2 regions of the Acidovorax sp. FG27 genome follow, and region 2 is predicted to be linked to the other one. Evidence: predicted binding sites of a transcription regulator. Region 2 holds the regulator's gene; the other holds the start of a gene.
The links. Region 2 encodes NrdR, which represses ribonucleotide reductase genes. Its sites were predicted from a motif close to CACNANATNTNGTG; they were not measured.
Positions count from the first base shown of each region.

Region 1 (14,579 bases), 750 kb from region 2:
AACCCACCCACCGCCGCCTGGCCCAGATGGTGCAGCAAAACGGCGACCGGCTGGCGCGCATCGCGGAAGAGGTGCTGGACATCGCGCGGGTGCAGCACCAGATCAGCCACGCGCCCGCGGCCGTGCTGGCGCTGGACGATGTGGTGGCCCAGGTCTGGAACGACTGGCGCGCGCAGGACCCTGCCCGGCGCGTCGCCCAGCTGTCGCTCCAGGCCGCCGACATGCAGGTCGAATTCGATGCCGACCACCTGCGGCGGGTGCTGGTCAACCTGCTGGACAACGCGCTCCGGTACATGGGCCCCCACGCCGACTCGCTCTTCCTGGAAACGTCCATGACGTCGGCGGGCCACCTGAGCCTGCAGGTGTGGAGCGACGGGGCGCCGCTGGACAAGTCGGTGGAGCGCCACCTGTTCGAGCCGTTTTTCTCGTCGGAGAGCCGCTCGAGCGGCCTGGGCCTCTATATCTGCCGCGAGCTGTGCCATCGCCATGGCGCCTCGATCGGCTACCAGCGCTCGTCGCGCGAACTGGCCGGGCGCGGCACCGTCAGCGGCAATGCGTTCATCGTGAGCTTCCGCAAGGCCGTGCGGCCGACCTCCGGCAAGACCCCGCTGTTTGACACAATCGTCGTTTGACGCCCCCTGGAACCATGAATCCCGCTGCCTCCATTCTTGTCATCGACGACGAGCCCGACCTGCGGACGCTCTACGAGCTGACCCTGCTGCGCGAGGGCTACCGCGTCGAGACCGCGGCCAGCGTGGCCGAGGCGCGCGAGCAGCTCAGCGCCAAGCGCTTCGACGCCGTCATCACCGACATGCGGCTGCCCGACGGCTTCGGCATGGAGCTGTTGCAGGACCTGCGCAACCAGAACCGGCGCGAGCGCTGCGTGGTCATGACGGCTTACGGTTCCGCCGAGAACGCGGTGGAGGCACTGCGCTGCGGCGCGTTCGACTACCTGACCAAGCCGGTGGATCTGCGGCAGTTCCGCTCCGTGGTCGCCTCGGCGGTGCAGGACCCGGGCCACACCACCGCCCTGCGGGTGGCACGGGGCGCCGGCGCCCCGCGCCTGGCAGGAGGCGCGGGCGACGCCCACAAGCCGACCTACGCGCTGCAGCGCCTGGTCGGCGAGTCGGCCGCGATGCAGGACGTCAAGCAGCGCATCGCCAAGGTCGCCCGCAGCATGGCGCCCGTCCTCATCCGGGGCGAGTCGGGCACCGGCAAGGAACTGGTCGCACGCGCCCTGCATGCCAGCAGCCAGCGCAACGAGGGCCCGCTGGTCGCCGTGAATTGCGGAGCCATTCCCGAAAACCTGCTGGAAGCCGAGTTCTTCGGCGCCCGCAAGGGGTCCTACACCGGCGCCTCGCAAGACCGCGACGGCTACTTCCAGGCCGCTCGCGGCGGCACGCTCTTTCTCGACGAGATCGGTGACCTGCCGCTCGCGATGCAGTCGAAGTTGCTGCGGGCGATCCAGGAACGTTCCGTGAGGCCGCTCGGCTCGACGCAGGAAGAGCCTGTCGACGTGCGGATCGTGAGCGCCACTCACCGCGATCTGGCAGCCGACGTTCAAGCGGGCCGTTTCCGGCAGGATTTGTACTACCGGCTGAACGTCATCGAACTCATGATTCCGCCGCTGCGCGAGCGGCTCGAGGATCTGCCGGCGCTGTGTGCCGCCTTGCTGAGCCGCATCGGACAGGAATCCGGCAGCCCGGTGCCGCGCCTGACGGACGACGCGCTCCGGCAGATCGCGCGCTACCCGCTCACCGGCAACATCCGCGAACTGGAAAACCTGCTGCATCGGGCGGTGGCGCTGAGCGACGGGCAGGACCTGGTGGTGGAAAGCCCGGCATCGTCCGCGCCCCCCTCCCACCCGCAGGAGGCCCAGCCCCTGCAAGCCCCTTCTGCCGCCGAGGGCGACAGAGCGGCGCCAGCAGCGGATGCGGCAGGCGTGCCGCCGACCCTGCCCCACGACCTGCAGGCCTGGCTGGACCAGCAGGAGCGCGAGATCCTGGTGCGGGCCCTGAAGGAGACCGGCTTCAATCGCACGGCGACGGCAGCGCGCCTGGGCATCAGCCTGCGGCAGATCCGCTATCGCATCGAACGGCTGAACATCGCCACGCCGCATGCGAGCGAGGGGGCCGACGATGGCCTCTGAGCCGGCGCCCACCGACCACCTCTGGGACGGCGGCTGGTATCTACCTGCGCGGCGCTGCATATCGCCGAACTTCGGCCCCCGGTCGGAGGGCGCGGTCATCGACCTGATCGTGGTGCACTCCATCAGCCTGCCCCCCGGTCAGTACGGCGGTCCGGCCATCGAACAGTTGTTCACCAACACGCTGGACTGGGACGCCCACCCCTACTTCCAGTCCATCCGCGGGCTGCAGGTGTCGGCCCACTTCCTGATCCGCCGCGACGGCACGCTGCTGCAGTTCGTCGATGGCCTGCAGCGCGCCTGGCATGCCGGCCCCTCCGCCTACCGGGGCCGCAGCAATTGCAATGACGATTCGATCGGCGTGGAGCTGGAAGGGCTGGAGGGTCTGACTTTCGAAGCACCGCAGTACGACACCCTGGCGACGCTGTGCGGCCACATGGCCGAGCGGTTTCCCATCGCGCACGTCGCTGGCCACGAGCATGTGGCGCCCGGGCGCAAGAACGATCCGGGACCGGGGTTCGATTGGGCGCTGCTGCGACGCCGGCTGGGCTGGCCGACTGCGTCTTTTCCAGCAGGTTGACCAGCCGACCACGGGGCGTTCCCGTCAGTCGCGCATCCGGGGCCGAACGCGCGTAGGAGAAGAACGCCAGCTGCATCGCGGTCGTCTGTGCGAACGCATCTTCTGAAGCGCGAACGCTTTTTTCCCTCTGAACTGCTGCGAGAATAGCGCCCCCGTCCCCGGCGCAAAGGTCGGGGCATGCGCCTGAAACCGTCGGTTTCTGACCACAAACGCGCAATGCCCCTACCGTCACGAAACACTACATGTAGTGTCTTGCGCCACCCCCACACCCCAGATATAGTGTTGGCAGGCACTTGCTGCCACTCCATTTCGCGCGCCATGCGGCACCTTTGCTGCCCGCATGGCCCTTTCTCCCCGACAGCCACAGAGGATCCGATGCAAGCTGCGCTGAACACCCCCGCCCTGGACGCCAACCGCCCCCCTTCGTCGTCGCCCGATGCCGACGAAAACACCGGTCTGCCCACGCAAAACACCCTGTCGCACTACCAGATCATCCGCCGCAACGGCGCGGTGGTTCCGTTCGAGCCGCAGAAGATCGCCGTGGCGTTGATGAAGGCGTTTCTGGCCGTGCACGGCACCCAGGGTGCGGCCTCGGCCAGCGTGCGCGAAGTGGTGGATGCGCTGACCCAGGCGGTGGTGCGCGGCCTGCTGCGTTCGCGCCCCAACGGCGGCACGTTCCATATCGAGGACGTGCAGGACCAGGTCGAGCTGGGCCTGATGCGCGGCGGTCACCACGAAGTGGCCCGTGCCTACGTGCTCTATCGTGAGCGCCGTGCCCAGGAACGCGTGCACCACCAGGAAAAGCTCGCTCCCGCCATGCCCGCGCTGCGCGTGATCGACAACGGCCAGCGCGTGGATCTCGACATCCTGCGCCTGCACCAGCTCATCGAATCCGCCTGCGCCAACCTGGGCGCCGACGTGCAGGCCGCGCCCATCGTGGCCGAGACGATGCGCAACCTGTACGACGGCGTGCCCATGGACGAGGTCTACAAGGCCTCCATCCTGGCCGCGCGCACGCTGATCGAGAAAGATCCCGACTACACCTACGCCACCGCCCGCCTGCTGCTGCACACCATCGTGCGCGAAGTGCTGGGCCGCGACGTGGCTCCGGCCGAGATGGGCGACGCCTACCAGTCCTACTTCCCGACTTTCATCCAGAAGGGCGTGGACAACGAACTGCTCGACCCGCGCCTGCTGGAGTTCGACCTGGTGCGGCTGGGCAAGGCGCTCAACGCGCAGCGCGACCTGCAGTTCGACTACCTGGGCCTGCAGACCCTGTATGACCGCTACTTCCTGCACGTTCGCAAGGACCGCATCGAGCTGCCGCAGGCGTTCTTCATGCGGGTGGCGATGGGCCTGTCGCTGAACGAGTCCGACCGCGAAGCGCGTGCCATCGAGTTCTACGAAGTGCTGTCGTCGTTCGATTTCATGTCGAGCACGCCCACGCTGTTCAACAGCGGCACGCTGCGCTCCCAGCTGTCCTCCTGCTACCTGACGACCGTGCCGGACGACCTGGACGGCATCTACGAGTCCATCAAGGAAAACGCGCTGCTCTCCAAGTTCGCGGGCGGCCTGGGCAACGACTGGACCCGCGTGCGCGCCCTGGGCTCGCACATCAAGGGCACCAACGGCGAATCGCAGGGCGTGGTGCCTTTCCTGAAGGTCGTCAACGACACGGCCGTGGCCGTGAACCAGGGCGGCAAGCGCAAGGGCGCCGTGTGCACCTACCTCGAAACCTGGCACCTGGACATCGAGGAATTCCTGGAACTGCGCAAGAACACCGGCGACGACCGCCGGCGCACGCATGACATGAACACGGCCAACTGGATCCCCGACCTGTTCATGCGCCGCGTGATGGAAAAGGGCACCTGGACCCTCTTCTCTCCGTCCACCGTTCCCGACCTGCACGACCTCTTCGGCGCCGAATTCGAAAAGGCCTACGTCGCCTACGAAGCCAAGGCCGCACGCGGCGAGATCAAGCCATCGCGCACGGTGCAGGCCACCGACCTGTGGCGCAAGATCCTCACGATGCTGTTCGAAACCGGCCACCCCTGGATCACGTTCAAGGACGCCTGCAACGTCCGCTCGCCCCAGCAGCACGCCGGCGTGGTGCACTCGTCCAACCTCTGCACCGAGATCACGCTCAACACCAGCGATACCGAGACCGCGGTCTGCAACCTCGGCTCGGTCAACCTGATGCGCCACCTGAAGGATGGCCAGAACGGTCGCGAGCTCGACCACGCCAAGCTGCGCAAGACCATCTCGACGGCCATGCGCATGCTCGACAACGTCATCGACATCAACTACTACGCGGTCGAGAAGGCCCGCGTGTCCAACATGCGCCACCGTCCGGTGGGCCTGGGCCTGATGGCGTTCCAGGACAGCCTGTACGAGCTGGGCATTCCCTACGCGTCGCAGGACGCGGTGGAATTCGCCGACCGGTCGATGGAAGCCATCTGCTACTACGCCTACTGGGCCTCGACCGAGCTGGCCAAGGAACGCGGCCGCTACGAGAGCTACACCGGCTCCCTGTGGGACCGCGGCATCCTGCCCATCGACAGCCTGAAACTGCTGGAAGAAGCGCGCGGCGGCTTCGTGGAAGTGGACCGGTCTTCCACGCTGGACTGGGATGCCCTGCGCAAGAAGATCGCGGCCGACGGCATGCGCAACTCCAACTGCGTGGCCATCGCGCCCACGGCCACGATCTCCAACATCGTCGGCGTGGACGCCTCCATCGAGCCCTCGTTCGGCAACCTGTCGGTGAAGTCGAACCTGTCCGGAGAGTTCACGGTCATCAACGCGTACCTGGTGCGCGACCTCAAGCGCCTCAAGCTCTGGGACGACGTGATGGTCATGGACCTCAAGCACTTCAAGGGCTCGCTGCATGCCATCGACCGCGTGCCGCAGGAAGTGAAGGCGCTCTACTCCACGGCCTTCGAAGTCGCTCCTTCGTGGCTGGTGGAGGCCGCCTCGCGCCGCCAGAAGTGGATCGACCAGGCGCAGAGCCTGAACATCTACATGGCCGGTGCATCGGGCAAGAAGCTGGACGACACCTACAAGCTCGCGTGGATCCGCGGCCTGAAGACCACCTACTACCTGCGCACGCAAAGCGCCACCCACGTCGAGATGAGCACGGTGAATACCCGTCAGCTCAACTCCGTCGCATCGGGCAGCGAAGGCAACGGCCAGGCTGCGGGCTCGTCCGCCGCTGCGGCACCCAGCGCGCTGGAAGCCGCAGCAGCGGCGGCGCAGGCCCAGGCCGCCGCGCTGCCCGCCACCGATGTGAAGTTCTGCGCCATCGACGACCCCACCTGCGAAGCCTGCCAGTGATGTGCCGCCATGCACCGCGAACCGCCAAAAACAGCGGCGCGGTGCATGTGCTGTAGAGCAACAAAAAACACGGCAGCACCCCGTGCAGCGCTTTCCATTTTGCAGCGCTGCTTCCATAATCAGAGCACTGGAAAATCTATGCTGACCTGGGACGAAGAAGTCAAGCCCTCATCGCAAAAACCAACGGACGGCGGCCTGCCCGGCTACCGTCCTGCAGAGCCCTCCCCGAGCACTGCTGCGCATCCGCAAACTGCCGGCACCGCGCAGCCTTCCAGCACCCCCGTCGCACCCGTCGCACGCCGTGTGAATGCGGCCGACAAGCGCATCATCAACGGCCAGACCGACGTCAATCAGCTGGTGCCGTTCAAGTACAAGTGGGCCTGGGAAAAGTACCTGGCCACCTGTGCCAACCACTGGATGCCGCAGGAAGTGAACATGACGCGCGACATCGCGCTCTGGAAAGATCCGAACGGCCTGACCGAGGACGAGCGCCGCATCGTCAAGCGCAACCTCGGCTTCTTCGTCACCGCCGATTCGCTGGCCGCCAACAACATCGTGCTGGGCACGTACCGCCACATCACCGCGCCCGAATGCCGCCAGTTCCTGCTGCGCCAGGCGTTCGAAGAGGCCATCCACACGCACGCCTACCAGTACATCGTGGAGTCGCTGGGCCTCGACGAGAGCGAGATCTTCAACGCCTACAACGAGGTCGCGTCGATCCGCAACAAGGACCAGTTCCTGATCCCCTTCATCGAAGCGATCATGGACCCCGACTTCAAGACCGGCACACCCGAGACCGACCGCACCCTGCTGAAGTCGCTCATCGTCTTCGCCTGCCTGATGGAAGGTCTGTTTTTCTACGTCGGCTTCACGCAGATCCTGGCGCTGGGCCGCCAGAACAAGATGACCGGTGCCGCCGAGCAATACCAGTACATCCTGCGCGACGAGTCGATGCACTGCAACTTCGGCATCGACCTGATCAACCAGCTCAAGCTCGAGAACCCGCACCTCTGGACCGCCGAGTTCAAGGAAGAGATCAAGGGCCTGTTCCTGCAGGCCGTCGAGCTGGAGTACCAGTACGCCGAAGACACCATGCCCCGTGGCGTGCTGGGCATGAATGCCTCGATGTTCAAGGGTTACCTGCGCTACATCGCCAATCGCCGGGCCACGCAGATCGGCCTGGAAACGCTCTTCCCCAACGAAGAGAACCCTTTCCCCTGGATGAGCGAGATGATCGATCTGAAGAAGGAACGCAACTTCTTCGAGACCCGTGTCATCGAGTACCAGTCCGGCGGCGCGTTGTCCTGGGACTAGCATCCCGGTATTCCAGGCCATGCACCTTCTTCCACGCCCCTCGACAGTGCGCCTCGCGGATCGCACTGGCCTGGGGCGTTCCCGCGTTCATGGCCATGGGGCACTGCCCATGGCCATGGATCACTGCGTGCCCAATGCAGGCATGAAGTGCTCTTTGTCAATCGACCCAAGGAGAAAATGATGGCAACTGCGAAAAAACCGGCCGCCGACAAGGCTGCTTCGACCAAGACGACCTCCGCTACCAAGAAGGTGACGGCAGAAAAGAAGACCACCGCGACCACCGCCAAGAAGGCCGCGCCGGCCAAGAAGGCGGCAGCGCCTGCTGCCAAGACTGCGATCAAGGCCACCACGGCTACCAAGAAGGCTGCGACGACCGCCAAGGCCGCACCGGCCAAGAAGGCTGCTGCCTCCGCGACGAAGGCCGCTCCTGCCAAGAAGGCCGCAGCCTCCACCAAGAAGGCTGCCGCACCGGCGAAGAAGGCCGCCGCTCCTGCCAAGAAGTCGGCCGCGCCCGCCAAGAAGGCCGCCGCACCGGCGAAGAAGGCCGCTGCCGCCAAGAAGGCTGCGGCACCTGCCAAGAAGGCCGCTGCGCCTGCCAAGAAGGCCGCTGCACCAGCGAAGAAGGCCGCTCCTGCCAAGAAGGCTGCAGCACCTGCCAAGAAGGCTGCAGCACCTGCCAAGAAGGCCGCCGCCCCCGCCAAGAAGGCCGCCTCGTCCAAGCCGGCAGCCACCGCTGCAGTGAAGAAGACCGCCGCCGCTCCTGCCGCCAAGAAGGCCGCGGCGCCCAAAAAGGCCGCCAAGGCGCCCGCCCCCGCAGCGGCAGCCCCCACGGCGCAGACGACGCTGAACCCACAGGCAGCGTGGCCGTTTCCTACCGGCGGCAAGCCGTAAGCAACGACGAGACCTCAGCGTCTTTGAACACCCGGTGCCTGCACCGGGTTTTTTTTCGTCCGCCTGCGGCCCAGGGGACGGGCGGGCCGGATGAACGGTGGCCCGGCCACGGGCGACCAGCGATCAAGCGAGGGCGCCAGCGCCGTCGGCCCACGACTCCACGGAGAAATCGAGTGTGTAGTTCTGCGGGCCGCGCTGCGCGATCTTGAGCGCGCCTAGCCGGTTGCCTAGCGCCGCGCACCGGCTCAGCGGCCAGCCGCGCTCCAGGCCGAAGAGCAGAGCACCGCGCCACGCGTCGCCGCATCCGGTGGGATCGACCACCGCCGCAGGCTCGACGGCCGGAACCACCGTGTGTTCGCCCTGCTCCCACACCTCGCAGCCCTCGGCACCCAGCGTGACCACCAGGCCACGCACCTTGCGCGACATGTCGGCCAGACTCCAGCCGGTGCGCTCGCACAGCATCTTGCCTTCGTAGTCGTTGACCGTCACCCAGCTCGCCTGCTCCACGAAGCGGCGCAGCTCTTCGCCGTTGAACATGGGCAGACCCTGGCCCGGATCGAACACGAACGGAATACCCGCCTGCACCAGCTGGTCGGCGTGCTGCAGCATCGCATCGCGGCCGTCGGGCGCGATGATGGCGAGCTTGACCTCGTCGTCGGCCTCGATGCGGTGGCGGTGCGCCTGCATCATCGCGCCTGGGTGGAAAGCCGTGATCTGGTTGTTGTCGCGGTCGGTCATGATCAGGGCCTGCGCGGTGTAGGTGTCCTCCACCTGGCCGACGTGGCGGGTATCGACGCCCAGCTCTTGCAGCCGCTGCAGGTAGTCAGAACCGTCCGTGCCCAGCATCGCCATGGGGCGGGGGTCTCCGCCCAGCAGCTTCAGGCCGTAGGCGATGTTGCCGGCGCAGCCGCCGAAATCCCGGCGCAGCGAGGGCACCAGGAACGAGACGTTCAGGATGTGCAACTGTTCGGGCAGGATCTGCTCGGCGAAGCGTCCCTCGAAAGTCATGATGGTGTCGAACGCCAGGGAACCGCAGATCAGGGCAGCCATAGAAGAAGAAGTCCAGTCAGAAAAAATTCAAGGATAGAAGGCCAGCAGGCGGTAGCCGGCGACCCGCGCCGCGTCGGCCTGCACGGTCAAGGGCAGCGTGCCCGTCCATTCGCCGTGGGCCGCCAGTGCGGCGGGAGCCCCCATTTCGTCGGGGCGGATCACGCGGCGGATCACCGGCTGGTCCTGGGCGTCTGTCAGCGTCAGTTCCAGCGCCGGCATGGCCAGGGCTATGGCGCTGCGATTCTTGAGCGACAACTGCAGCTGGAACGCGCCGTCGGTGCGCCCCTTGGTGAACGAAGAACTGTCGATGACCACGTCGGCGATGCTGCGGGGCGGCGCCAGGGTGCAGCCCAGCGCACCACAAACGGCCTGCAGCGCTGGGCGGGCCGAGGGGACCAGCGCGGCGACCCGGTCACGCTCCCGCACCACCATCTGCAATGCCAGAAAGACCGCCAGCAGCAGCACGACCGAAACCAGGGCGATGCGCACTGCGGGGCGCTGCCAGACGGCCTGCCTGCGCGCCACGCGGATGAAGCCGGGCTCCTGCTCTGCCGTGCTGCTGCTGACGGAGGGCGCCGTGGCCCCGCGTGCTGCACGCGTCTGTGCACGCGCATGCGCGTCCGAGGACGCGGGGGGCGGTTCGGCCTGGGAGCTGCCAGGCCCGTCACCCGGATCCGCCTTGCGCAGCAAGCCCGCGCCGGATACATCGTCGCCATCGACGGAGCGGGCGGACAGGACCGGGCCGGCATCGGCGGCTGCCTGCGCTTCCAGCGCCACCATCGTGTCGAGCGGGTCCGCGGCCCACGGCGCCTCCGCGCCTTCCACCACCTGGGCCATCGGCTCCTCGCCGGCGTGGCCGCTGGCCGCCGGGAGGTTGCCACCGTCCAGCTCCAGGTCGTCGGGCCAGCCAGAATCCCGCAGTTCGGCAAAGGGCAGTTCGTAGCCCCCTGAATCCGGGGCCGAGGCATTGGATAGCGGTGGTAGCGGTGCCTGCGCAGCCCGCACCGGCGGGACGGGCGTGGGCGCGGTTTCGGCAGCCGGCGCGGCAGACGGGTCGGGAGGTGGCGTGAACGCTGCCGCAGCGGGTGGATCGACCGGTACGTCGACAGGCGCGGCGGCCGGCGGGTCATGGCGGGTGCGCCAACCGAAGGGGTTCAACGGCTCGAGATTCCACGCGGGCGCCTCCGCAGCCTGCGCCCGCCGGGATGCGGACAAAAAGGCGGGCACTTCCGGGGCCGGTGTTGCCGTGCCGAGGTCAGTCTCCGCGAGCCCCGAGGGCGACGGGGCGGCCTCTGCATTCGCAACACCCACATCCGCACCCGCACCCGCACCCGCGCCGTCGCGCGCTTCATCGGCCACGGCGGATCGGGCACTGCCCCAGACTTTCACGCCGCCCGCAGCGGGCCAGGCCCCTTCCATCGCCGGCGCGGGCACGACGTTGTCAGGCGCTGGCGCCTGGTGGGCGCCCGGCCCCTGCGCGGGCGGCGTCGGCCACTCCGGCAGCAGGGGCTCGGCCGGCGTCACCTGGAGGTTCGAGGCCGCGTGGAAAACTTCCTTGCACTGCCCGCAACGCACCCAGCCGTCGGATATGCGCAGCTGGTCCGCGACGACCTTGAAGGTCGTTGCGCAGGAAGGGCAGCGTGTGATCTGGCTCATCGGCTGAGGATTGTAGGTGCGCACTTCGCGCACGCCGCCGCCAGGCCGCCCGGGGATGTCGGCGCCGCGCTCAGCGCCGGGCCGTCATGAGGATCCAGCCGTCTTCCGTGTCCGCCACCTCCAGCGCGACATAGGGTGCATAGGCCTGCTTGAGCTCGTCGGCCTGCCGCTCCAGGATGCCGGCCAGCACCAGGTGCCCACCGGGCGCCACATGGCCGCACAGCAGCGGGGCCAGCACCTTCAGCGGCGTGGCCAGGATGTTGGCCAGCACGGTCTGGTAGCTGCCCTGCGCCCGGTCGGGCAGGCCGGCGGCTAGCTGTACGCCGTTGGCCTCGGCATTCTGCAGGGTGGACTCGACCGCGGCGGGGTCGATGTCCACCGCGTCGATCGCCTGCGCGCCGAACTTCGCCGCGCCGATGGCCAGGATGCCGGAGCCGCAGCCGTAGTCGAGCACCCGGCCGAGCGCATAGGCAGAGGGCTGCCGCGCGATCCAGCGCAGGCACATGCGGGTGGTGGGGTGCGTGCCGGTGCCGAACGCCAGGCCCGGGTCCAGACGGATGCTGCGCACGGCGGCCTCGGGCAGCTCGTGCCAGGTGGGCACGATCCAGAAATCGGGCGTGATCTCGACCGGCGCGAACTGCGATTGCGTCAGGCGCACCCAGTCCTGGTCGGCGACGGGCGTGACGCCCAGCACCCTGCAGCCCTCGAAGAAATCCTGGGCCTCGAGCAGCTGCCGCGCCTCGTCGGCCGCCGCCTGGTCAGGGAACAGCGCCACCACGCGGCTGCGCTGCCAGCCGTCCTTCGGGGGGGGCATGCCGGGTTCGCCGAACAGCGCCTGCTCCGCATCGGTCTGCGCATCGGCGTCTTCCACCGACACGCTGAGCGCTTCCAGCGCGTCGAAGGCGTCGCTCACGGTTTCCACGCGGTCTTCAGGGCACAACAGGCTCAGTTCAAACATCTCGGCACTCCTTGGGGCGAACCCCGCAACAAAAATGCTGGCGTCCGTCGCCGGAGGCCAGCATGGCAATGATCGCTCAGTCCACCGTCTCAGCGCTTGTGATGCGCCAGCCACTCTTCCAGGTAGTGGATGTTGGTGCCGCCCGTCGTGAACTTGGCGTCCACCATCAGTTCGCGGTGCAGCGGAATGTTGGTGTTGATGCCTTCGATCACCGTCTCGGACAGGGCCGTGCGCATGCGCGCCAGGGCTTCTTCACGCGTGTCGCCGTGCACGATGATCTTGCCGATCATCGAGTCGTAGTTCGGCGGCACGTAGTAGTTGGTGTAGGCGTGCGAATCGACCCGCACCCCCGGCCCGCCCGGGGCGTGCCACGTGGTGATGCGGCCGGGCGACGGGGTGAACTTGTACGGGTCTTCGGCGTTCACGCGGCATTCGATGGCATGGCCGCGGATCTCGATCTGGCGCTGGGTGAACGGCAGCTTCTCGCCAGCGGCCACCATGATCTGCGTCTTCACGATGTCCACGCCCGTGATCCACTCGGTCACCGGGTGCTCCACCTGCACGCGGGTGTTCATCTCGATGAAGTAGAACTCGCCGTTCTCGTACAGGAACTCGAACGTGCCCGCGCCGCGATAGCCGATCTTCTTGCAGGCCGCCACGCAACGCTCGCCGATGCGCTCGATCAGCTTGCGCGGAATGCCCGGCGCCGGCGCCTCCTCGATCACCTTCTGGTGGCGGCGCTGCATGGAGCAGTCGCGCTCGCCCAGGTAGACAGCGTTGCGGTGCTTGTCCGCCAGGATCTGGATCTCGATGTGGCGCGGATTCTGGAGGAACTTCTCCATGTAGACGGCCGGATTGCCGAACGCGGCGCCCGCCTCGGCCTTGGTCATCTGCACGGCATTGACCAGCGCGGCCTCGGTATGCACTACGCGCATGCCGCGGCCACCGCCGCCGCCCGCCGCCTTGATGATGACCGGATAGCCCACCGCCTTGGCGATGCGGCGGATCTGCACCGGATCGTCAGGCAACTCGCCTTCCGAGCCCGGCACGCAGGGCACGCCGGCGCGGATCATCGCCTGCTTGGCCGACACCTTGTCGCCCATGATGCGGATCGACTCGGGCGTGGGGCCGATGAACTGGAAACCGCTCTTTTCGACGCGCTCGGCGAAATCGGCGTTCTCGGACAGGAAGCCGTAGCCGGGGTGGATGGCCTCGGCGTCGGTCACCTCGGCGGCCGAGATGATGGCCGGCATGTTCAGGTACGACAGCGGCGAGGGGGCCGGGCCGATGCACACCGCCTCTTCGGCCAGCTTGACGTACTTGGCCTCGCGATCGGCCTCGGAATACACCATGACGGCCTTGACGCCCAATTCACGGCACGCACGCTGAATCCGCAGCGCGATCTCGCCACGGTTCGCAACCAGAATCTTCTTGAACATGCGGTGCTTTACTCGATGACGAACAGCGGCTGGCCGTATTCCACCGCCTGGCCGTTCTCGCCCAGGATGCGCGTGATGGTGCCGGACTTGTCGGCCTCGATCTCGTTGAGGATCTTCATCGCCTCGATGATGCAGACCGTCTCGCCTTCCTTGACCTGGCTGCCCACTTCCACGAACGCCTTGGCGCCCGGGCTGGCGGCGCGGTAGAAGGTGCCGACCATCGGCGACTTGACGATGTGGCCAGTCTGGGCCGGTGCGGCGGCTTCCTGCGCCGCCGGTGCGGCAGCGGCGGGGGCTGCCGCTGCGGGCGCGGCCTGCAGGGGAGCGGGCGCGAACTGCTGCACCACGGCGCCGCCGCCCTTCACGATGCGGACCTTGCCTTCGGCCTCGGTGATCTCCAGTTCGGAGACATTCGACTCGGACACGAGGTCGATCAGGGTCTTGAGTTTTCGCAAATCCATGGGAGCTCCAGCGCCTAAAAACGAAAGAGGCGCGAATTTACCTGAATTTCGCCCTAGTTCGCCGAATCTGTCGCAATTAACGTGATCGTGCCCAGGAAATGGTGGGCGCTCAGGCCATCTGCGACCATGCCTTGAGATCGTCCGGGGTCACCTGCCCCATTTTACGGTGCAAGATGTTGCCATCTTTGCCCAACACCACCGTAAAAGGCAGCCCGCCGGTCAGGTTGCCGAGCGATCGCGCCAGGTCGGTACCGCCCAGCCCGCCCATGGCGACGGGAAAATCGAGCGGCAGCCGCTGCAGGAACTGGCGCACCGCGGACGGCTGGTCGATCGCCAGGCCCACCACCTGCCAGCCGCGTGCCTGCTGCTCGCGGTAGAAGGTGTTGAGCAAGGGCAATTCCTCCACGCACGGCGGGCACCAGGTGGCCCAGAAATTGAGCACCAGCGGCCGCCCGCGGAAGGATTGCATGGCCACCGGCTCGCCGCCCGGGCCGGCGAAGTTCGAGGCCCACAGCGCGGCTTCCGCTTCCGACGTGACCGCATGCGGCTGTAGGCGCCACCACGCCACGCCGGCGCCAGCCACCGCCGCGGCGGCGCCCGCCCCCGCCAGCACCCAGCGGCGGGAAGAGGAACGAGGCGTGTCGGTGGCGGCGGTGTCGGGCGGGGTCATGCGGCGGCTGCGTCGGGTGTGGAGTGTCAGTCTGCAACAGGCGGGGTATCGGCGAGCAACTGGCGCACGGCCCGGGCATCGCCA
Region 1 covers NZ_BAABVY010000009.1:1,366,825-1,381,403, forward strand. The annotation lists gene ABWV53_RS13165 (two-component system sensor histidine kinase NtrB) at 1-632, shown strand, start outside; gene ABWV53_RS13170 (sigma-54-dependent transcriptional regulator) at 647-2,149, shown strand; gene ampD (1,6-anhydro-N-acetylmuramyl-L-alanine amidase AmpD) at 2,139-2,726, shown strand; gene ABWV53_RS13180 (ribonucleoside-diphosphate reductase subunit alpha) at 3,102-6,056, shown strand; gene ABWV53_RS13185 (ribonucleotide-diphosphate reductase subunit beta) at 6,195-7,370, shown strand; gene ABWV53_RS13190 (hypothetical protein) at 7,551-8,261, shown strand; gene ABWV53_RS13195 (carbohydrate kinase family protein) at 8,385-9,311, opposite strand; gene ABWV53_RS13200 (DUF3426 domain-containing protein) at 9,339-11,000, opposite strand; gene prmA (50S ribosomal protein L11 methyltransferase) at 11,038-11,925, opposite strand; gene accC (acetyl-CoA carboxylase biotin carboxylase subunit) at 12,015-13,364, opposite strand; gene accB (acetyl-CoA carboxylase biotin carboxyl carrier protein) at 13,373-13,825, opposite strand; gene ABWV53_RS13220 (TlpA family protein disulfide reductase) at 13,935-14,495, opposite strand; gene ABWV53_RS13225 (hypothetical protein) at 14,522-14,579, opposite strand, start outside.
Region 1: ABWV53_RS13180 (ribonucleoside-diphosphate reductase subunit alpha) is a predicted target of NrdR. The motif match lies at 2,963-2,976, and genes of this name have one in related genera.

Region 2 (14,579 bases):
GGCCGCCCGCCGCGCCAGGGGGCCGGCCCCGCGATCAGCGCGCCAGAAAGTCGCGCAGCGCGAACAGCGTCTCGTCGGGCGCTTCCGACATCTGCTGGTGGCCGCTGGGCAGATCTGTAACCGTGACGGCCAGGCCCGCCGACCGCGCCGCGGCGATCAGGCCCTGCGCCGCCTTCGGCTGGGTCATCTGGTCCTGGCGGCCCAGGGCGAACAGCACCGTCGCGGTGACGCGGGCCATGGCCGCCTCGCCGCCCGTGTACCGGTCGCAGGCCTGGAAGCCGCGGTGGAACACGTTGACCGCGGTGTTGGAGCGCAGCACGCGCCGGCCCAGCGCCATACCCGCGCCGAACACCCAGGCGCCCGCTCCCGAGGGCGGCGCCAGCGTGCTGCGCGAGAACACGTTGACCATGCGCATCGCCTTCTCGGGCTCGTTCAGCGCGGCGTCCAGCAGGGCGGGCGACACCTTCATGGGGTAGGCCGTGCCGACCAGCGCCAGGTGGGTGACGCGGTCCCGCAACCGAGCGGCCGCCTCCAGCGCGATCAGCGAGCCCCAGCTGTGGCCGGCCAGCGCGGCACGCGGCGCGCCGGCCGCCTGCAGCAGGGCGACGATGAATTCGGCCGCCTGCTCCACGCTCTCGGGCGCGTCGCCCGCGCTGCGGCAGTGCCCGGGCAGGTCCACTGCCAGCACGTTCCAGCCGTGGTGCGCCAGGTAGCGGCTCTGCAAGGCCCACACGCTGTGGTCGTTCAGCACGCCGTGGATCAGCACCACGGTGGGCTTGGCCGCATCGAAGGGTTTGCCGCCGGTGTAGCAATACGTGGCGGCGCCGTTGACGTCGAGGTACATGCTCAGCCTCCCGCTTTCTCGGCGGCCTTCAGCGCGCGCTTCAGGTCGTCTATGAGGTCGTCCGCATCCTCCAGCCCGATGGACAGGCGGATGGTGCCCTGCGAGATGCCTGCCTGCTGCAGCGCCTCGTCGCTCATGCGGAAGTGCGTGGTGCTGGCAGGGTGGATCACCAGGCTGCGGCAGTCGCCCACGTTGGCGAGGTGGCTGAACACCTTCAGCGCCTCGATGAAGGCCTTGCCCTGGGCGCGGGTGCCCTTCAGGTCGAAGCTGAAGACCGAGCCGGCGCCGCGTGGCAGCAGCCGCTGCGCCAGTGCGTGGCTGGGGTGCGATTCCAGCAGCGGATGGCCCACCCGCGCCACGAAGGGCTGGACGGCCAGAAATTCGACCACGCGCTGCGTGTTGCGCATGTGGCGCTCCATGCGCAGGGGCAGCGTCTCGATGCCCTGCAGGATCAGCCAGGCGGTGTGCGGGCTCATGCAGGCGCCGAAGTCGCGCAGCCCTTCGCGCCGGGCGCGCAGCAGGAAGGCGCCCACGGTGGATTCCTCGGTGAACACCATCTGGTGAAAGCCGTCGTAGGGCTGGGTCAACTCGGCGAACTTGCCCTTCGAGCGCGGGCCGTCCCAGTCGAAGCTGCCGCCATCGACCACCACGCCGCCGATCACCGTGCCGTGGCCCGAGAGGAACTTGGTGGCCGAGTGATAGACCAGGTCGGCGCCGTGCTCGAAAGGCTTGATGAGCCAGGGCGAGGTCAGGGTGGAATCGACCAGCAGCGGCACGCCGGCGTCGTGCGCCACTTGCGCGACGGCAGGAATGTCCAGCACGTCCAGGCCCGGGTTGCCCACGGTTTCGCCGAAGAACAGCCTGGTGTTGGGGCGCACGGCGGCGCGCCAGCCGTCGATGTCGCCCGGCTTCACGAAGGTGGTCTCGATGCCGAAGCGACGGAGAGTGTAGTGCAGCAGGTTCTGGGAGCCGCCATAGAGCGCGGTGCTGGCGACGATGTGGCTGCCCGCGCCCATCAGCGTGCAGATCGCCAGGTGCAGCGCGGCCTGGCCGCTGGCCACCGCGATGGCGCCCACGCCGCCTTCCAGGGCGGCCACGCGCTGCTCCAGCACCGCGTTGGTCGGGTTGCTGATGCGGCTGTAGACGTGGCCGGGCCGCTCCAGGTTGAAGAGCGAGGCGGCGTGGTCGCTCGACTCGAAGACGAACGAGGTGGTGAGGTGGATGGGCACGGCGCGCGCGCCGGTGGCGGGGTCGGGTGCGGCGCCTGCATGCAGCGCCAGCGTGTCGAAGCCGGGATCGGAATAGCCGGGCATGGTTGTCTTGTCTCCTGATGTACGGATGTGCGGGACATTGTGGGCTATATTCTTTCGTTATCTACCCGTGGCCCGCGCGGGCCTGAATCCCCGGAGACACCCATGAAAGTCAGTGACATCCTTCGCGTCAAAGGCAGCACGCTCTATACGGTGACGGCGGACGAGCCGCTGTCGCAGGCGGTGCAGGTGATGGCCGAGAAGGACATCGGCTCGCTGGTGGTGATGGACCACGGCGACCTGGTGGGCATGCTCACCTTCCGCGAGGTGATCCAGGCGACGGTCAAGAACGGCGGCAGCGTGGGCACGATGCTGGTGCGCACGGCCATGGACGACGCGCCGCTCACCTGCACGCTGGAAACCGAGATGGACGAGGTCCGCCGCATGATGCTGGGCCGCCATGCCCGCTACATGCCGGTGATGAACCAGCGCATGCTGATGGGCGTGATCAGCTTCTACGACGTGGCCAAGGCCGTGGTGGACAGCCAGAACTTCGAGAACCAGATGCTGAAGGCCTACATCCGCGACTGGCCTGAAGAGAAGGCACCAACCCCCTGAGCCGCTGCGCGGTTTCCCCGTTATTTCGTCGCGCTGCGCACGCCGGGATGGGGAACGACGCCAGCAGCCGGGCGAAGCCGGTTCCGCGGGGTCCGCTGGCTTGGCCTGCTCTGCGGCCATCTGATGGGCGGGGCCGTGCCGGCGCAGACCCCGTGCCCGTCGACTGGCTCTGACGCTGCTTTTCTTTGTCGGTGGGGCCGCACGTCACCGGCTCCCGCTGGGGCTCTGGGATAATCCCGCGCCATGAGCGGCAACACACTCGGCACCCTTTTCGCAGTCACCAACTTCGGTGAATCCCACGGCCCGGCCATCGGCTGCGTGATCGACGGCTGCCCGCCGGGCATGGAACTGTCGGAGGCCGACATCCAGGCCGACCTGGACCGCCGCCGGCCCGGCACCAGCCGCCACGTCACCCAGCGCGCCGAACCCGATGCGGTGGAGATCCTCTCCGGCGTCTTCGAAGGCCGCACCACCGGCACGCCCATCGCCCTGCTCATCCGCAACACCGACCAGCGCAGCAAGGACTACTCGAACATCGCCCAGAGCTTTCGCCCGGGCCATGCCGACTACACCTACTGGCACAAGTTCGGCATCCGCGACCCGCGTGGCGGCGGGCGTTCTTCGGCGCGGCTGACGGCGCCCACCGTGGCGGCTGGCGCCGTCGCCAAGAAGTGGCTGCGCGAGAAGTACGGCACCGCGTTCCGCGCCTGCATGACCCAGATCGGCGAGCTGCCGATTCCGTTCGAGAGCTGGGACCACGTGCCGCACAACCCGTTCTTCGCGCCCGTTGCCGACGTCTCGGCACTGGAAGCCTACATGGACGCGCTGCGCAAGGCCGGCGATTCCTGCGGCGCACGGCTGCGCGTGCAGGCGACCGGCGTGCCGGTGGGCCTGGGCGAGCCGCTCTACGACAAGCTCGACGCCGACATCGCCCATGCCTTGATGGGGCTGAACGCGGTCAAGGGGGTGGAGATGGGCGCGGGCTTCGACAGTGTGGCCCAGCGCGGCACCACCCACGGCGATTCGCTGACGCCGGACGGCTTCGCGAGCAACAACGCAGGCGGCATCCTGGGGGGCATCAGCAGCGGCCAGGACATCGAGGCCACCATCGCCATCAAGCCGACGAGCTCGATCATCAGTCCGCGCGAGTCGATCGACGTGCATGGCCAGAGCACCGAGGTCATCACCAAGGGCCGGCACGACCCCTGCGTCGGCATCCGCGCCGCGCCCATCGCCGAGGCGCTGCTCGCGCTGGTGCTGATGGAGCATGCGCTGCGGCACCGTGCCCAATGCGGTGACGTGGTGGCGGCGGTGGCGCCGATCAAGGCGTCGCGCTCCTGAGTCGCAGGCAGGGCAAGGCGAGGCCGGGGAGGGCGCGGCCCTGTCTGCGCCTGACCCGCCTGCCGGGCCCATGCCGGTCGGTGGATACAAGTCCGTTTTCGGGTTGAGCTTGTCGAAGCCAGGGCAAGGGGCTTGCCAGCCGTTCGGCAAGCGCGAGGCGAACGGTTCACTGCCTGGTATCGGCCTGCCGGGCGGCCATCCGCTATCAGCAGTTCGTGGTGGACTAGCAGTCAAATAGGCTGCAAGCGCCCGAGGAATAAACGCTGGTAGCTATCAAAAAAATAGCATTCGACATGAGCCGAATTCGGCCAAGGTAGGCGCCGGCATAAAGCCACGTCGGCGGGTAACGTGCGCAGCCTGTGCGCACGGCCTGCCGGCCGGATGGCTACTTGCGCACCTCGTCCACCATCGCCCGGAAGTCGTCGATGTCCTCGAAGCTGCGGTAGACGCTCGCAAACCGGATATAGGCCACCTTGTCGAGCTTCTTGAGTTCGCGCATGACCAGCTCGCCGATGCGGTTGGAGAAGATCTCCCGCTGGCCCAGGTTGAGCAGCTTTTCCTCGATCCGCTCGATGGCGCTGTCGATCTGGGTCGTGCTGACCGGCCGCTTGCGCAGCGCCAGCGTGAACGAGCCGGTGAGCTTGGCGCGGTCGTAGTCCACCCGCCGTCCGTCCTTCTTGACGATGGTGGGGAAGTTGACTTCGGGCCGCTCGTAGGTGGTGAAGCGCTTTTCGCAGGCGCCGCATTGGCGCCTGCGCCGCACGAAATCACCGTCCTCGCCAACCCGTGTCTCCACCACCTGCGTTTCGGCGTGGCTGCAGAAGGGGCATTTCATCGCGGGCGGGCGGTGGCGGCGCGTCGGTCGCGCTTCAACGGTAGACCGGGAAGCGGCTGGTCAGCGCATGCACCTTGGCGCGCACGGCGGCCAGGTTGGCTTCGTCGTGCGGGTTCTCCAGCACGTCCGCCACCAGGTTCGCGGTGATGCGGGTTTCCTCTTCCTTGAAGCCGCGCGTGGTGATGGCGGGCGTGCCCACGCGAATGCCGCTGGTCACCATCGGTTTTTCCGGGTCGTTCGGAATGGAGTTCTTGTTGATGGTGATGTGGGCCTGGCCCAGGGCCGCTTCGGCCACCTTGCCGGTAATGCCCTTGGCGCGCAGGTCCACCAGCATGACGTGGCTTTCGGTGCGGCCGCTGATGATGCGCAGACCGCGCGCGATCAGCGTCTCGGCGAACACCTTGGCGTTCTTCACCACTTGCTGCTGGTAGGCCTTGAATTCAGGCGTCAGCGCCTCCTTGAAGGCCACGGCCTTGGCGGCGATCACGTGTTCCAGCGGGCCACCCTGCAGGCCGGGGAAGATGGCGGAATTGATCGCCTTCTCGTGCTCGGCCTTCATCAGGATGATGCCGCCGCGCGGGCCGCGCAGGCTCTTGTGCGTGGTGGAGGTGACCACGTCGGCGAACGGCACGGGATTGGGGTATTCACCCGCGACCACCAGGCCGGCGTAGTGGGCGATGTCCACCCACAGGATGGCGCCGACTTCCTTGGCAATCTTGGCGAAGCGCTCGAAATCGATGCGCAGGCTGTAGGCGGAGGCGCCGGCGATGATCAGCTTGGGCTTGGACTCGCGCGCCTTGGCTTCCAGCGCGTCGTAATCGATCTCTTCCTTGTCGTTCAGGCCGTAGGAGACGATGTTGAACCACTTGCCACTCATGTTGAGGGGCATGCCGTGAGTCAGGTGGCCGCCTTCGGCCAGGCTCATGCCGAGGATGGTGTCGCCAGGCTTGAGGAACGCCAGCAGCACGGCCTGGTTGGCCTGCGAGCCCGAATTGGGCTGCACGTTGGCGGCATCGGCGCCGAAGAGCTGCTTCACGCGGTCGATGGCCAGTTGCTCGACGACGTCGACGTTTTCGCAGCCGCCGTAGTAGCGCTTGCCCGGGTAGCCCTCGGCGTACTTGTTGGTGAGCTGCGAGCCTTGCGCCGCCATGACGGCGGGCGAGGCGTAGTTTTCGCTGGCGATCAGCTCGATGTGTTCTTCCTGGCGAACGTTCTCCGCCTGGATGGCCGCCCACACTTCGGGATCGGCTTGTTCGACAAGGATATGGCGTTGGTACATGGCGTGGCAGTCCTATGACTTGTGTCCCTTGCAACAAGGGCTGCCCAGGCGAACGGCGGAACGCACGGCGACGAGATCGGTGCGGCACGCTTCCCAGTGGTCACAGGAGGTGCCTCCTGCCGGATTCCACGTCAGCGGCGGCGCCCCGAAAAAGGTCGCCGCGCCTATCGCCAGTCGCGTGCCCTGCTAGTGTAGCCGAGCCGCCAATGGCCCTGGGCGCGGGGGATCAGCCCTCGGCGCCCGTCAGCAGGGCGACCTTCTCGTTGGCCGGTGCCGCCTCGGGCGCCGCCGTGGCCGTGGTGCCGGTCGTGGAGGCCGGGGCGGCAGGCGCAGCCGATGCCGGCGCCTTGGTGGACAGCATGGCGGGTGGCGGCGGCGCCATCGGCTGGGGCGTGGTGAGCGGCACCGAGCGGCCCGCGGCCACCTGGCGCAGGCGGAAGTGTTCGGCCAGCACCTTGGCCGCATAGCCGCCGTCGTCGGGCAGGTTGGCCGCGCCCACGTAGTGCCGCAGTCCGCCCTCGAGCGAGCCCGCCCGCGTGATGCATTCCTGCAGCACCTTCACGCCCACGCGCAGGTTGGACACGGGGTCGAAGGCCGCGAAGTGGCCGCCGAAGTTGTCGTACTTGTCGGTGTGCACGCGGGTCATCACCTGCATCAGGCCCTGGGCGCCCACCGAGCTTTGGGCGAACGGGTTGAAGCTCGACTCCACCGCCATGATGGCGAGGATCAGGGTCGGGTCGAGCTTGGTGCGCGAGCCGATGTCGTAGGCCTCGGACACCAGCACCGCCAGCGGCTCGGGCGCCACGCGGTACTTCTTGCTCAGCCAGTACGCGACGGCCGCCTGCTCCTTAGGAAGATCCTTCGGGTTGCTGGCGGTGGCGCGTTCGCTGGCGCCCGGCTCCACCGGTGCGCCCAGCATCGCCACCTGGCGGGCCTGCAGCCAGTTGCGCAACTGCGCTTCGCCCGCATCGCGCAGGTCGGGCCGGGCCGTCAGGGTGATGACCACGAAGGCCAGGGCCAGCCCGACGAGGGCGAAACCGCTGTGGGTGATTTCCAGAAAGCCGTCGGTGACATCGGAGACGAACGTTCGTATACCGGCCAACCATGTTCCTGACGCTGTCATAGCTCTTCCTTTCTGAGTCGAGACCTGTGAAGCACCCTCCTGGGATCAGGGGGCGCTGCCAGGCTTCTCGCCTGGATTGGTACGCCATCGAGTTCGCGTCGCACGCGGCAGCGTGTCGATGGATGCGAACTGACTTAGCCGGGGTCGGCAGCGGAGTGGGGGTTTGAACCAGCCCGGAATTTCGGGCTGGCGGATTCTAGGAGCGCTCTAAATGCTAGGTCAACACTAACAAACCAGTTTCTTAGAACAATATATGATAACAAAACTGTAGGAAATCACAGTACTTGCCGAAATTCAAGGGTTTTCACCAGGGGCCTGGACATGGGTTTGTCACACTTTTGGCGGCCTTGCGGAACGGTCGTCAATGGACGGGCCCCGGACCATTGACGAAAGCATTTGCGCGGGTGCCGAGTGCGGGGTAAGGTGGCATTGCCTGTTGCGACAGGCATGCCAAAAGGGGCTTCTGCAGCGTGTCCGAGGGCGTTCAGCGCCATGGACCTGCGGCAGGAGTCCCGGCTGGCCACCCTCGGAAGCAATACCTTGCTTCCTGCCGAACCGACGTTCATCTCGGGGACGCAAATCGATGGCAGAGGACCTTCGTGTCCGCCGTCAAGCCCGGTGACGAATCCTTTCGTCACCGGGCTTTCTTTTTTTCGTTTCTTTACAAGGTGCATGGGGGCGTTTCTGGTGGAATGCCTGTTCCTGCCGCCTCGTTCAGAAACATCTTGTCATCCAACTTCTTTTTTTCCCGTGCGCCATGGGCCCTGCGGGTGTTGCGAGCCCTGGGCTGGACCGCGGCGGCCGTCGTGCTGCTGGGTGTGCTGGCCTGGTGGCTGGTTCCCGTGGTGCTGAAGGCGCAACTGGAGCAAAAAGGCACGCAACGGCTGGGCCGTGCGGTGACGGTCGAGGCGGTCGAGTTCAAGCCGTGGTCGCTGGAGCTGGAGCTGCGCGGCGTGAAGATGGCGACGGCGGACGGCAGCGGCTCCCAGGTGGAAATCGGACGCCTCTATATAGATGCGGCCATCCAGTCCCTGGTAAGGCTGGCCCCGGTCATCGACGCCATCGACATCGAAGAGCCGGTGGTGCGCTGGGCGCAAGTCGCGCCTGGCCGCCATGACATCGACGACGTGATCGAGCGTCTGGCCTCGAGCCCGGGCGCATCGGCCCCGGACGCATCCAACGGCCCGGCCCGGCTGGCCTTGTACAACCTGTCGGTCTCCGGCGGGGCGATCGACTACGAGGACCGGGTCGCCGGACGGACCCAGTCGGTGCGCGACCTGCGCCTGGCGCTCCCCTTTCTCAGCACCCTGCCGACCCACCGCGAGGTCACCGTGACGCCGCGGCTGGCCTTCCTGCTCAACGGCAGCCCCTTCGAAACCACGGCCGAGGCAACTCCGTTCGCGGCCGATCACCGTGCCGACGTGCGTTTGCGCATCCAGCAGTTCGACCTCGCTCCCTTGGCTCCCTACCTGCCCGCCAGCCTGCCGTTGCGGCTGCAGTCCGGCCGGCTCGATGCCGATCTGCAGGTGGCTTTCGAGCAAGCCGAGCAGCCTTCGGTCGACCTCTCCGGAACGGCGACCGTGCACGATGCCCGACTGCTGGACCGGCAAGGGCGTGAGACGGTGGCGTTCGACGCATTGCACGTGCAGCTGGGCAGCGTGCAGCCGCTGCAGCGCCGGGTTCGGCTCGCCGCCGTCGATGGCCTCGGTGTGCATGTGGAGATGCGCCGCCGGGCCGACGGCGCGCTGGACCTGCTCTCTGGCGAGGCGGCGGGCGCCTCGGCCGCAGTCCCTTGGGGCGGGCCGCCCGCGTCGCCGGGGGCGCCAGGTGCCCGTGCCGCCGCGCCCAGCGGGGAGCCCTGGCGCATTCAGGTGGAGCGCGCTTCGCTCAGCCAGGCCCGGCTGGGCTGGACCGACCAGGCCGCAGGCGGTGCCCGGTGGGAGGCCCGTGGCGTGAACCTCACCAGCTCAGGCATCGCCTGGCCGTTGAAGGAGCCGCTGCACTTCCAGGCCGAGGCCGAGTTCTCGGGTGATTCCGCGCCGGGCCAGGCGGGGCGGCTGGCGCTCGCGGGGCAGGCCACGCTGTCGTCGGCATCTGCGGCGGTGTCGCTGCGGTCGGTGCCGCTGGCACTGGCGTCGCCCTATCTGCAGGCCCACCTGCGGCCACGCATCAGCGGGGCGCTCGACGCCGACCTGGGCCTGGCCTGGAACGGTTCCGCCTGGCTGGCCCGGCTCGCCAGGGTGTCCGCGCGGGATGTCGCCCTGGCATGCGCCGGCGACGGCGCAGGCTGTGGCGCCACGCTGGCCGAAGCTGGCATGCCGCGCCCGGGCCAGCGCCGCCTGGCGGACTGGCGAAGCCTGACCGTCGAAGACGCCTGGGTGCGCCCCGCGCAGCGCGAGGTACGCATCGGCCGGCTGGCCTGGGCCGAGCCGCGTTTCCATGTGGCGCGCGATGCGGACGGCCGCTGGGCCTTCGAGGACTGGCTGGCGCCGGCACCCGCCGCCGCCCCGGACGGCCCCGCCCCGAAGGGCCCCCAGTCCCCTGCCTGGACGGTCACGCTGGCCGACTCGAGCGTGGAAGGCGGTGCGGTGGCGTTCCGCGACGCTTCGAACGTGCGGCCGGTGGCGGTCGATGTGTCGTCGCTGCAGATCCGCCTGCGCGATGCCGCCCCGCTGGCAAAGGCGGGTGCCGCGCCGCAGTCGGCGCTCACCTTCTCGGCCCGCGTCGGGTCCGGCCGATTCGAGCCGGGTCGCGTGGCCTACGAGGGCACGCTGCGCACCGCGCCTCTGCAACTGCAAGGCCGCGTGCAGGCCAGCCATGTGCCGCTGCAGGCGCTGGAGCCCTATGTGGCAGACCAGCTGAACGTGCGCATCGCCCGTGCCGAGGGCAGCTTTTCGGGCGAACTGGCGGTGGCGCAGAGCGAACGCGGCACCTCCACCACCGTGCGGGGCGACGCCACGCTGGACGAGCTGCGGGTGCGCGGCACCGAGGCCACCGACGGCGGCACGGCGTCGGACACCACGGCCTCGGTGGGCGGGGCGGGGCGCAGCGACCTCGTGCGCTGGAAATCGCTGGGGCTGCGCGGCATCGATCTGGCCATGCTCCCCGGCCGCCCCCTGGCCCTGCAGGTGCAGGAAACCGCGCTGACCGACTTCTTCGCCCGTGTGGTGCTGCAGGAAAACGGTCGCATCAACCTGCAGGACGCCTTCAGGCCACATGCTGCCGCCAACGCCCCGGCGGACACGGGTGCGGGCGCGTCCCCATCACCGTCACCGTCGCCGGGTGAGCGGGGCGGCAAGCCCGCGGCGCCGGCAGACAGCCCGGTACTGGCCTTCGGGCCGATCACGCTCAGCGGCGGCAGCGTGCAGTTCTCCGACCGCTTCGTGAAGCCGAACTATTCCGCCGACCTCAGCGAACTGGCGGGTCGCCTGAGTGCCATCTCGTCGGCCAGGCCCGGTGCCGGCGGCGATGGGCCCATGGCCGACCTGGAGCTGCGGGGCAAGGCCGAAGGTACGGCCACTGTGGAGATCAGCGGTAAGGTCAACCCGCTGGCCCAGCCGCTGGCGCTCGACATCCGGGGCCGCATGCGCGACCTGGACCTGCCCGCGCTCTCGCCCTACAGCGTGAAGTACGCGGGCCACGGCATCGAGCGCGGCAAGCTGACAATGGACGTCAACTACCGCGTGCTGCCGAGCGGGGAGCTGACCGCCAGCAACCGGCTGGTGCTGCGCCAGCTGGTGTTCGGCGAACCGATCGAAGGCGCGCCCGCGAGCCTGCCGGTGCGGCTGGCCGTGGCCCTGTTGGCCGACCGCAATGGCGTGATCGACGTCGATCTGCCGATCAGCGGCTCGCTCAACGATCCGCAGTTCAGCGTGGGGTCGCTGATCTGGAAGGTGCTGGGCAACCTGATCGTCAAGGCGGTCACCTCGCCGTTCGCGCTGCTGACCGGCGGATTCGGCGGTGGCGAGGAGCTGGACAAGGTCGATTTCCCGCCCGGCAGCGCCGTGCTGCAACCGGCGGCGCAAGCCCGCCTCGATACGGTCGCCAAGGCGCTCGCCGACCGGCCGGCGCTGAACCTGACGGTGGTCGGGGAGGCGGCGCTGGAGGCGGAGCGCGAGGGCTGGAAGCGTCAGCGCCTGCAGGATCTGGTGTTGTCCGAGAAACGACGCGCCGCCGCGCGGGCCGGCCAGGAGGCGGCCCAGGTCGCGCCGGTGACCGAGGCTGAATACCTGCCGCTGCTGCGCGAGGCCTATCGGCGCGCCGACATCGCCAAGCCCCGCAACCTGGTCGGCATGGCCAAGGACATGCCCCAGCAGGAGATGGAAAACCTGCTGCTGGCCAACATCCCCGTGCCGCAGGACGCCATGCGCAACCTGGCCATCGCCCGGGGCGTGGCGGTGCGCGACTACCTGGCGGCACGGTCGATACCGACCGACCGGCTGTTCCTGGGGGCACCCCGGCCGGATGCCTCCGGCGACGGGTGGGCGCCGCAGGCGGAGTTGAGTCTGGGTCGGCGTTAGCGCCGGGCGGCGCACGCTCCGAGCGGCCTGCGACCGGCGCAATGGGTTGGCCAAAAGGGTACGTTCCGGGGCGTGGTGGCGCTGCTGCCCGACCCGCGCTTGCACTGCGCCGCTGCGCCCCCAACTGCCTTGTCATCCCTGAACGGCGATAGCCGCAATGACCCTGCGCCACCGGCGGCGATCACGCCGCCTTCGGCACAGGGCAAAACCGGGCGAAAATAGCGTTTTCGATGGGCCGCGCCTCCCGGCGCGAATCGGCCCGTCGGCGCTGGTGTTCCGCCGGCCATCCTTCCTCCCTACTGGATCCATGTTCCCTTTTTCCTCCCGCAGCACCATGTCCGACGCACCTGAAGTGAATCCGGCCCCGGCCAAGGCCTCCGAGCCGCATCCCCTCGATGCGCTGACGGGCGGCGCCTTTTCTGCCCCTACCTCCGGCGAACGCGCTTCGCGCATCCGCGACTGGCTGGCCACGCAGCCCGAGCAAGACCAGCTGCAGGAAGTGTTCAAGGACCTGAGCGCCCGCGACAAGGGCGCGGCGCGCGCCGTGCGCGAGCGCCTCGACGAGTTGCGTCGTGCCAAGGGGCAGGAAGCCATCGCCGCCGAGTGGGCCGACAAGGCCCGGGCGCTGCTGGCGGCCCCCAAGCTCAATATCGCCGACGCGATGGCCTGGCAGCGCGACGCCGCCAAGGCCGGCGCGCCACTGTCGCGCGAGCCCCTGTCGGCGCTGAAGGCGCAACTGGCCGAGCGCATCAAGGTCATCGAAGACCTGCAGCACCGCGTGCAGGTGCAGCGCGAGGCGGCGGTGCTGCTGGCCCAGCGCATCGAGGTGCTTTCCACCAAGCCGTGGCGTGACGCCCAGGCCGCGCTGGAAGTGCTGCGCGCCGACGTCGGCCGCTGGCAGGAGCAGGCCGAGACCCTGACGGGCGATGCGTCGTGGCCGAGCGTGGAGGCCCGCTTCCCGCCGCTGCTGGACGCCTCGCGCGCGCAGCTGCTGCTGGTGTGGGATGCCTTCCAGCCGGCGGTGGCGCAGGCCGCCGCGGCGGCCGAGGACGCCAACACCCCCTTGCCATCGGTTCCGGTCTGGGCGGATGAACTGCGCGTGGCGCGGGGCCTGCCTTCCGAGGCCGCCGCGGCAGCCGCCAAGAGCGAGCCCCGTCCAGCCGCCAAACCGAAGGTCGATCCGCAGGTGCGCGACAAGGCCGTGCAGGCGGTGAGCGAGGCGCTTGCCAAGCTCGAACAGGAAACCGCCGAGGGCCATGGCAAGGCCAGCGCCGGAGCGGCTGCCGCCCTGCGCGCCGTGCTCAAGACGCAAGGCAAGCACATCGACAGCGCGCTCGAGCAGCGCGTGCACACCGCGCTGGTGGCGGCCGGTGAGCTCGAGGGCTGGCAGCGCTGGGGCGCCGACCAGGTCCGCGAAGACCTGGTGGCGCGCGCCGAGGGCTTGCTCAAGCGGCCCGACGGCCAGGCGCTGGGCGGCCGCAAGATGCAGGAAACCCTGCGCCAGCTGCGCGACCAGTGGAAACAGGCCGACCAGGGCGGACCGGCCAACCATGCACTGTGGAAGAAGTTCGACGAAGCCTGCAACGCCGCGCACAAGGTGGTCGAGGCGTGGCTGGACAAGGTCCGTGCCGATGCTGCCGAACACAAGGCGCAGCGGGTCGCGCTCATCGACGAGCTGAAGGCCTGGACCCAGGACCAGCTGCCCGCGATGGCGTCCGACCTGAAGGCCGTCAACCGAGCGCTGCACCAGTTCAGCGACCGCTGGCGCGATGGCGGCCATGTCGGCGAGAAGATCTTCGCGGAGCTGCAGCCGCAGTGGAAGCAGGCATTCGCCGCAGCGGCCGCGCCGCTGGAGAACTCCCAGAAGGAGAGCGTCGCCCGCCGCCAGGCCATGATCGAGGAAGCCGCCCAGCTGGGCGCCGCGCCCAGCCTGCGTGTGGACGCGGTCAAGGCCCTGCAGCAGCGCTGGCAGGCGGAGGCCCAGTCGGTTCCGCTGGACCGCAAGCACGAGCAGAAGCTGTGGGACGCATTCCGCAAGCCGATCGACGATGCGTTCAACCGCAAGACCGCCGACCGCGAACGCGCCACGACCGAGATGAGCGCACGCGACCGCGCCGTCCTGGAGGCCTCCAAGGCGCTGGAAGCGGCCAATGCCAGCGGCGACGCCCAGCGCATCCGCACGGCCATGGCCGACCTGGAAGCCGCGCTGCGCAGCCAGGCCCAGGGGAACCAGGAGGCCGCCGGTGCTTCTTCGAAGCCCAATGCGGCCCCCGCGCTCGTGGAATCTACGCCTGGCGCTATTGAAAATGTAGCAACCGATGCCGACGGCGAAGCGCAGGCCCCTGCAGCGCCCGAAGCGGCCGCCGCTCCCAAGCCGGCGCCGCGCCCCGTGGTGGCCGTGCGCGGCGATGACCGTCCCGGCATGAAGAAAGACGCGCCTGCCATGGCGGGCGGTCGCGGCCGCCCCGAAGGCCGTGGCGGCCGGGAGGGCGCGCGCGGCCCGCGCGATGCGGGTCGCCCCGGTGGCGATCGCTTTGGCGCGGACCGCGGCGGACGCTTCGGCGACCGCGGCGATGGGCCTGAAGCCCGCGGCCCCCGTCTGGGCGACGCGGCGTTCCGCGCCCAGCGTGACGCCATCGAGCATGCCCAGGCCGCGCTGCGCAAGCTGGCCGCGCAGGCCCATGGCGAGGCGCTGACCCAGGTGCTGTCCGCGTGGAGCCAGCGCGACCCGGCCCTGCTGCCGAGTGCGCAGGAACTCGGCGGGCAGGT
Region 2 covers NZ_BAABVY010000009.1:618,289-632,867, reverse strand. The annotation lists gene ABWV53_RS09870 (alpha/beta fold hydrolase) at 35-844, opposite strand; gene ABWV53_RS09865 (O-acetylhomoserine aminocarboxypropyltransferase) at 847-2,157, opposite strand; gene ABWV53_RS09860 (CBS domain-containing protein) at 2,260-2,712, shown strand; gene aroC (chorismate synthase) at 2,956-4,053, shown strand; gene nrdR (transcriptional regulator NrdR) at 4,439-4,888, opposite strand; gene glyA (serine hydroxymethyltransferase) at 4,923-6,167, opposite strand; ZMP/ZTP riboswitch at 6,203-6,355, opposite strand; gene ABWV53_RS09840 (lytic transglycosylase domain-containing protein) at 6,394-7,290, opposite strand; gene ABWV53_RS09835 (DUF748 domain-containing protein) at 8,016-11,810, shown strand; gene ABWV53_RS09830 (DUF349 domain-containing protein) at 12,118-14,579, shown strand, end outside.